DNA from 2 places in the Kitasatospora sp. NPDC127067 genome. Region 1 is predicted to be linked to the other one. Evidence: riboswitches for the same ligand, from Rfam matches in the RefSeq annotation. Region 1 holds a riboswitch; the other holds the start of a gene.

Evidence for each region. Region 1 has a riboswitch for thiamine pyrophosphate ahead of thiO (glycine oxidase ThiO). Riboswitches for the same ligand answer to the same signal wherever they lie in the genome.
Region 2: another riboswitch for thiamine pyrophosphate. It lies ahead of thiC (phosphomethylpyrimidine synthase ThiC); the one in region 1 lies ahead of thiO (glycine oxidase ThiO).

Annotation. Positions count from the first base shown of each region.
Region 1 covers NZ_JBHXEM010000145.1:8,497-12,700, forward strand. The annotation lists gene thiE (thiamine phosphate synthase) at 57-710, opposite strand; gene ACFWJ4_RS35755 (Rv2175c family DNA-binding protein) at 710-1,075, opposite strand; gene ACFWJ4_RS35760 (NAD(P)/FAD-dependent oxidoreductase) at 1,118-2,326, opposite strand; TPP riboswitch at 2,410-2,522, shown strand; gene thiO (glycine oxidase ThiO) at 2,526-3,701, shown strand; gene thiS (sulfur carrier protein ThiS) at 3,698-3,937, shown strand; gene ACFWJ4_RS35775 (thiazole synthase) at 3,941-4,204, shown strand, end outside.
Region 2 covers NZ_JBHXEM010000049.1:25,244-29,447, forward strand. The annotation lists gene tenA (thiaminase II) at 1-402, shown strand, start outside; gene ACFWJ4_RS20620 (hypothetical protein) at 485-1,774, opposite strand; gene ACFWJ4_RS20625 (DUF5326 family protein) at 2,035-2,235, shown strand; TPP riboswitch at 2,456-2,590, shown strand; gene thiC (phosphomethylpyrimidine synthase ThiC) at 2,585-4,204, shown strand, end outside.

The DNA.
Region 1 (4,204 bases):
GGACGGCGACGGCCCCGGGGGCCTGCGGGCCCCCGGATCCCGCTGATCCGGGCCGGTCAGAGCGCGGCGCGCACCCGGCGGGACAGCTCGGCGGCGGCCGCCCGCGGATCCGCCGCGGCGGTGACGGCCCGCACCACGACGATCCTGCGGGCACCGGCGGCCAGCACCTCGTCCAGGTTGCCGAGGTCGATCCCGCCGATCGCGAACCACGGCCGGTCGGTGTCCTGCTTCGCCGCGTACGAGACCAGGCCGAGGCCCGGGGCCGGGCGGCCCGGCTTGGTCGGGGTCGGCCAGACCGGGCCGGTGCAGAAGTAGTCCGTACCGGGTTCGGCGATCGCCGCGTCCACCTCGGACTCGGCGTGGCAGGAACGGCCGATCAGCACGTCCTCGCCGAGGATCGCCCGGGCGGCCGGCACCGGCAGGTCGTCCTGGCCGAGGTGCAGCACGTCCGGCCGGGCCGCGTGGGCGACGTCGGCGCGGTCGTTGACGGCCAGCAGCTTGCCGTGCCGGCGGCAGGCGTCGGCGAAGACCTCCAGGGCCTCCAGCTCCTGCTTGGCCTCCAGACCCTTGTCCCGCAGCTGGACGATGTCCACCCCGCCCGCCAGCGCCGCGTCCAGGAACTCGGCGAGGTCGCCCTGCTCCCGGCGGGCGTCGGTGCACAGGTAGAGCCGGGCGTCGGCCAGCCGGGTACGCAGCGTGTCCGCCGCCATCAGATCAGCATCGCCTGGGCGCGGCGCTTCACCTCGGTGCCGCGGTTCTCCCGCAGCGCCTGGATCGGGCTGCCGGGCAGCGACGGGTCCTCGGTGAAGAGCCACTCCAGGATCTCCACGTCGTTGTACCCGCAGTCCCGCAGGACGGTCAGGGTGCCGGACAGGTGCTTGACCAGGCCCGGGCCGTCGATGAACGCCGCCGGGACCTGCAGCGACTTGTTCGGCCCGCGCCGGACGGCGATCAGGCCGCCGTTCTTGACCAGGTCACGCACCTCGGTGACCCGGACCCCCCACTGCTCCGAGATGTCGGGCAGGTACATCCAGTCGGTGACCAGGGCTTCAATCTTGCTTTCGATCTCACTCACGCCACCAGACTGCCACCTCCGCGGCCCACCGCGCACCAGGCACTACCCCGCGACGGCCGACTTCAGCGGCACCGCCGGGTCGCCCGCGCGGGCCGGATCCAGGGCCGTACCGCGCTCGATCAGCCTCCGCCCCTGGGTGAGGTCGCGCGGCCGGTCCACGGCCAGCAGCGCGCTCGGCACGCCGTCGCGCAGCCAGAGCACCGACCAGTCGCCGTCCCGCGGGGAGCCGCGCCACAGCAGCTCGTCGCCCTCGGCGTGCCGGCCGGCGTACTGGACCATCCGGCCGAACTGCTCGGACCAGAAGTACGGCACCGGGTCGTAGGCCGGCGCGTCCGCGCCCAGGAGCGCTGCGGCCACCGCCTCGCCGGACTGCAGGGCGTGGTCCCAGTGCTGGACGGCCAGCCGGGCACCGGCCCGGGCCGAGGGGTAGCTGACGCAGTCGCCGGCCGCGAACACGCCGGGCACCGAGGTGCGCAGCCGCCCGTCCACCACGACGGCGCCGGCCGCGTCCAGCTCGACCCCGGAGCCGGCCAGCCAGCCGGTCGCGGGGCGGGCCCCGATGCCGACCACCACCTCGTCGGCGGGCAGGTGCGAGCCGTCCGCCAGCAGCACCGCGCCGGGCTCGACGGCGGCCACGCCGACCCCGCAGCGCAGGTCGACCCCGGCCCCGGCGTACCAGGCGGCCATCGCCGAGCCGACCTCGGTCGGCAGTGCGCCGGGCAGCGGCGCCGGGCCGGCCTCGACCACGGTCACCTCGCAGCCCGCCGCGCGGGCCGCGGTGGACACCTCGGCGCCGATCCAGCCCGCGCCGACCAGCACCAGCCGCAGCCCGGGGCGCAGCAGCGCGCGCAGCGCCAGGGCGTCGTCCAGGGTGTGCAGCAGGTGCGCGCGCTCGGCGCCGGGCAGGGCCCGCGGGACGGCGCCGGTGGCGATCACCAGCGAGCCGTACGGGAGGTCGCCGCCGTCGGTGTGCAGCACGCCGGGGGTCAGTCCGGTGGCCCGGCGGCCGGTGAGCAGCTCGATGCCGAGCTGCCCGTAGTCGATGTCCAGGGCGGTGGAGTCGGCCTTGCCGAGCAGCACGTCCTTGGAGAGCGGCGGCCGGTCGTACGGCGCGTGCGGCTCCTCGCCGACCAGCACGATCGGCCCCTGCCGGCCGCCCTGCCGCAGCTTGAGGGCGCACTGCGCCCCGGCCAGCCCGGCTCCGACGACGACCACCTGATCCGTTCCGCTCAGCTCTGCCACGCCCGTCACTGTACTCAGCGCGACGCGGCGGCCTGCGGGCCGTCCGCCCGCTGTACGGGCCTTCGGCCGGGCCGACCCCCGGCGTTAAGGTGGGGGCACCACACGGGAGCCCGGCGCACCGGGCTGAGAGGCGGGCTGGCACGGCCTGCGACCGTCCGAACCTGATCCGGGTCATACCGGCGAAGGGAGAAGAGCAGCTTTGTCACGCTTGCCATCAGGCGCCCACGCCGACGTGCTGGTGATCGGCGGGGGCGTCATCGGCCTCGCCGTCGCCTGGCGCGCCGCGCAGCGCGGGCTGCGGAACGTGATCGTGGTCGACCCCTCCCCCGGCGGCGGGGCCGCCGGGGTCGCGGCCGGGATGCTCGCCCCGGTCACCGAGCTGCAGTACGGCGAGGAGCCGCTGCTGCGCCTCGGGATGGCCTCGAACGAGCGGTACGCGGCCTTCGCCGCCGAGCTCTCCGAGGCGAGCGGCGGCCGGGACACCGGCTACCGCCGCTGCGGCACCGTCGCCGTGGCGCTGGACTCCGACGACCGCGAGGAACTGCGCGAGCTGCACGCCTTCCACCAGCGGCTCGGTCTGGACTCGACCTGGCTGACCGGCCGGGAGGCCCGCAGGCTGGAGCCGATGCTCGCCCCCGGCGTGCGCGGCGGCCTGCACGTCGCGGACGACCACCAGGTGGACCCCCGGCGCCTGCTCACCGCCCTGGCCGCCGCCTGCGAGAACGCGAACGTCCTGCTGCACCGCGCCGAGGCCGTCGAGCTGCTGGTCGAGGACGGCCGCGCGACCGGCGCCCGGCTCTCGACCGGGGAACGGGTGGGCGCCGGACAGGTCGTCCTCGCCGCCGGCCCGCACAGCCACCGGCTGCCCGGCCTGCCCGACGGTGTGCTGCCCGCGATCCGACCGGTGAAGGGGCAGGTGCTGCGGCTGCACGTCCCGGACGCCTACCGCCCGTTCCTGTCCCGCAACGTCCGCGCCGTCGTCCGCGGCCGGCACCTGTACCTGGTGCCCCGGGAGAACGGCGAGCTGGTGGTCGGCGCGACCACCGAGGAGCAGGGCTACGACACCACCGTCACCGCCGGCGGGGTGTACGAACTCCTGCGCGACGCCCACGAGTTGGTCCCGGGAATCACCGAACTCCCGCTGCTGGAGACCTCCGCCGGGCTGCGCCCCGGATCGCCGGACAACGCCCCGCTGCTCGGCCCGACGTCACTGCCCGGGCTGGTCGCCGCCACCGGCCACTACCGCAACGGCGTGCTGCTCACCCCGGTGACCGCCGACCTGGTCTCCGAGTACCTGGCCACCGGTGAAGTCCCCGAAACGGCAAGGCCGTTCACGCCCCTGCGCTTCTCCCCCGAACCCCCCGCTGCGAAGGCCTCCGCATGACCGAGATCGCCCCGAACGAGATCACCCCGAACGAGATCGCCCTGACCGTCAACGGCGAGCCCCGCCGGGTGTCCGCCACGACCACCCTCGCCGAGGTGGTGGCCGCCGTCAGCGCCGCCAACACCGGTGTCGCCGCCGCGCTCAACGAGGCCGTGGTGCCCCGCGGTTCGTGGCCCGGGACGGCGCTGGCCGGCGGCGACCGGATCGAGATCCTCACCGCCGTGCAGGGAGGCTGAACCATGGCCGACGACCTTCTGACCATCGCCGGGACGGCCTTCTCCTCCCGGCTGATCATGGGCACCGGGGGCGCCCCCAGCCTGGAGGTCCTGGAGCGCGCGCTGCTCGCCTCCGGCACCGAGCTGACCACCGTCGCGATGCGCCGGGTCGACGCCACCACCCAGGGCTCCGTGCTCGACGTGCTGACCCGCAACGGCATCCGGGTGCTGCCCAACACGGCCGGCTGCTTCACCGCCGGCGAGGCCGTGCTGACCGCCCGACTGGCC
Region 2 (4,204 bases), on a different contig from region 1:
GAGTTCCTGACCGCCTTCGGCGGCACCGCCGAGGAGGCCGCCGCCGAGCCCGTGCTGCCCACCACCCGGGCCTACACCAGCTACCTGCTGGCCACCGTCTACGGCGGCTCGTTCGCCGAGGCGGTCGGCGCGGTGCTGCCCTGCTACTGGATCTACGCCCGGGTCGGCGAGGCGCTGCTCGCCCAGGGCTCGCCCGACCCGCTGTACAGCAAGTGGATCGCCACCTACGGCGACGAGGCCTTCCAGTCGGTGGTCCGCCGGGCGCTGGCGCTCACCGACCGGCTCGGTGAGGAGCTGTCCGCGGCCGAGCGCCGCAAGGTGGTCGAGCACTTCGTGACCACCTCGCGCTACGAGTGGATGTTCTGGGACGCCGCCTGGCGCGGAGAGCGCTGGCCGGTCTGAAGCCGCGCGGGTGCGGCCGCCCGCCGTCCGCCGTCCGCACGGCACCTGTACGACGGGCGGACGACGGGCGGGCGGTGCCCGGTCAGCCGGTGACGAAGTAGCCGGTCAGGTCGGCGACGACGTTCACCGGGCCGCCGTGGTTGAAGACCGAGTAGGTGCCCCCGCCGGTGACCCCGGTGGTCACCGAGTTGGCGACGGTCTGCCCGGGTTCGACGTTCACGGTGGAGGTGTTCGGCGGCAGGCCCCCGCCCGGGAACACCGTGAGGTGGCCGGAGTCGGTGACGTCGGTGATCGTGACGTTGGCCTCGACACCCAGCACGTTCGGGACGGAGCCGTCCGCGGGCACGGCCTGGACGGTCGTGGTCGCCCCCTGCTGGAGCTTGCCACCGGTGATCCGGGTGTCGAGGTTGCGGACCGGCGTCGTGAGCGCGCTGAACAGGCCCCTTCCGGACGGCCCGTAGTAACCGACGACGTCGACGATCACGTGCACCCAGCCGGCGCGGTTGTAGACGTCGATCCGCCCGTCCGCGCCGACCGGCACCACGACCTGGTTCGCGACCGTCGATCCCACCGGGAAGTTGACGTTCGAGCCGTAGGCGGGCCGCTGCGTCCCGCTCGGGTACGCGGTCAGGAAACTGTCCCAGGAGCCGTCCGTGGTGGTGACGTTGAGGACCACCGAGGTGGCGTCCGCGGTCCCCAGCTCGGGGCGGGCGACCTGGTAGCTGCGCACCGCGTCGCCGCCGAGCCGCCCGGTGCCGTCGCTGCGGCTGTCGGCGATCCGGGTCGGGGTCAGCGGGCCGTACTTGTCGGTCGCCGCGGTCCGGTAGTACCCGACCACGTCGAGCACGACATGGGCGGTGCCCGCGTTGTTGTAGACGTTGATCCACGGGGCGCCCCGACCGACCGGACCGACCGCGATCGTGACCAGGTTGGAGATGGTCTGGCCGGCCTTGAAGTTGATGCTGGAGGTGGCGGGCTTGGTGCCGGCCGGGCCGGCCTTGGGGGCGAGCGTGACGAAGCCGTCGGCGGTCGGGTCGGTCACGGTGAGGTTGACCACCACGGCCGTGGCGTCGGTCGGCACGGCGGAGCCGCAGTACATCGGCGGGTGGTTGCCGCAGCGCTGCGAGACCGGGGTGCTGTAGTACTCGCCTTCCTTGAGCGGTCCGAAGTGGTCGTGCGACGGGGTCTGGTCGTAGGAGCGGGTGTCCAGGATCCGGGTCGGGGACATCCCGACGAACCCGGCCGGTGCGGTCACGTCGGCGGCGGCGGTCACGGCCGCCGGTGCCGCGGTCGCCGGGACCGCGGCGAGCGCCGCCACGGTCAGGTTGAGCGCCGCGAGAGCGGCGGTGGACACGGCTGTTCTGGCCCGCATGATCAGGTTCCCCCCTGGTCGATGGCACCGGACGGGTGTTCTTCCGGCACTGGTTGGACGCTTGGGAACGCCGGGGGTTGTACGCCGCCGGACGAATTCTCGGGGGTCACCCGGGGGGTCGGGCTCGGGGTGATCTCGGGGTTCTCTCCGGGCCGTTGGGCCTCGTTCCGGCACTCGCGCCACCGTACGATCGAAGTACCGAAAGCAAGCGGGATGCGGCACCGGACGGCGGCCGACCCGAGGGGAGAAGAGGAACCGACATGGCTGAGCTCTGGAAGTCGCTGCCCTCCTGGGTGCGCAACATCGTCATCCCGGTGCTGGTCCTGGTGCTGGCCTGGAACATCGTCGCCTTCGTGTTCGGCGTCGTCGGCGCCCTGCTCTCGATCGTGATCAAGCTGCTGGTGGTGGTCGGCATCGCCGCCGCCGTGGTGGTCCTGGTGAAGAAGGCCGCCAAGAGCTGACCCACCACCCCGTAACGCCGCCCTGAGGCCCGGCCCCCACGAGAGGGGGACCGGGCCTCGGCCGTTCTCCGGTATCCGATCGGCTACTGGTTGCGGTAGTAGCCGAAGAGGTCGACGACGACACCGGTCGCTCGACGGGACGGGGTGACCGGCTCGTGGGGCGCTCTGGACCTGCGGCGATCGGCTCGCTACGGTGTTGGGCGTCGTGTGCAGGCAACACCGCCTGCGACGCGGGAGCTCGGAGCACCGGGCTGAGAGGACGCTGACCGGGACGTCGACGGACGGACCGACGGCTGCGTCGACCGCAGGAACCTGACCGGGTAATGCCGGCGTAGGGAGTAGAGGTCAGATGACCACGTTCGAAGCACAGCCGCAGTCTGCCCAGGGCGCCCCCAGCAGCGAGCGCACCGGCTACCCGACCCCGGCCTGGCGCAAGTCCTACCGCGAGGGGTCGCGTCCCGACCTGCGCGTTCCGTACCGCGAGGTGCGGCTCACCAACGGCGGGTCCGTCCCGCTGTACGACACCTCCGGCCCGTACACCGACCCGTCCTTCGAGCCCGATGTGCGGCGCGGCCTGCCCGCCCTGCGGGACGCCTGGATCCGCCAGCGCGGCGACGTCGAGGAGTACGACGGCCGCGAGCCGCGCCCCGAGGACGACGGGATCAAGCACACCTCGCCGCGCGGCGGGAACCTGCGCAACCTGGACGCCGTCTTCCCCGGCCGGCCGCGTCGCCCGCTGCGCGGTCGCGGTGGCGCCGCCGTCACCCAACTCGCCTACGCCAAGCGGGGCGTGGTGACGCCGGAGATGGAGTTCGTGGCGCTGCGCGAGGGCCTGGCGCCGGAGTACGTGCGCGCCGAGGTGGCCCGCGGCCGGGCCGTCATCCCGGTCAACGTGAACCACCCGGAGGTGGAGCCGGCCGTCATCGGCACCAACTTCCTGGTGAAGATCAACGCCAACATCGGCAACTCCGCCGTCACCTCCTCGATCGAGGAGGAGGTGGAGAAGATGACCTGGGCCACCCGCTGGGGCGCGGACACCGTCATGGACCTCTCCACCGGCCGCAACATCCACACCACCCGCGAGTGGATCCTGCGCAACTCCCCGGTGCCGATCGGCACCGTGCCGCTGTACCAGGCCCTGGAGAAGGTGGACGGCAGGGCCGAGGAGCTGAGCTGGGAGGTCTACCGGGACACGATCGTCGAGCAGTGCGAGCAGGGCGTCGACTACATGACCGTCCACGCCGGCGTGCTGCTGCGCTACGTCCCGCTCACCGCGCGCCGCAAGACCGGCATCGTCTCGCGCGGCGGCTCGATCATGGCGGCCTGGTGTCTGGCCCACCACCAGGAGAACTTCCTCTACACCAACTTCGAGGAACTCTGCTCCATCCTGGCCTCCTACGACGTCACCTTCTCGCTCGGCGACGGCCTGCGCCCGGGCTCGATCGCGGACGCCAACGACGAGGCGCAGTTCGCCGAGCTGAAGACCCTCGGCGAGCTCGGCCGGATCGCCCGCGAGCACGACGTCCAGGTGATGATCGAGGGCCCGGGCCACGTCCCGATGAACAAGATCAAGGAGAACATGGATCTCCAGAAGGAGATCTGCGACGAGGCGCCGTTCTACACCCTCGGCCCGCTGACCACGGACGTCGCCCCCGGCTACGACCACATCACCTCGGGCATCGGCGCGGCGATGATCGCCTGGTGGGGCACCGCGATGCTCTGCTACGTGACCCCCAAGGAGCACCTGGGCCTGCCCAACCGGGACGACGTCAAGACCGGAGTGATCACCTACAAGATCGCCGCCCACGCCGCCGACCTGGCCAAGGGCCACCCCGGCGCCCAGGCCTGGGACGACGCCCTCTCCGACGCCCGCTTCGAGTTCCGCTGGGAGGACCAGTTCAACCTGGCCCTCGACCCGGAGACCGCCCGCGCCTTCCACGACGAGACCCTCCCCGCCGAGCCCGCCAAG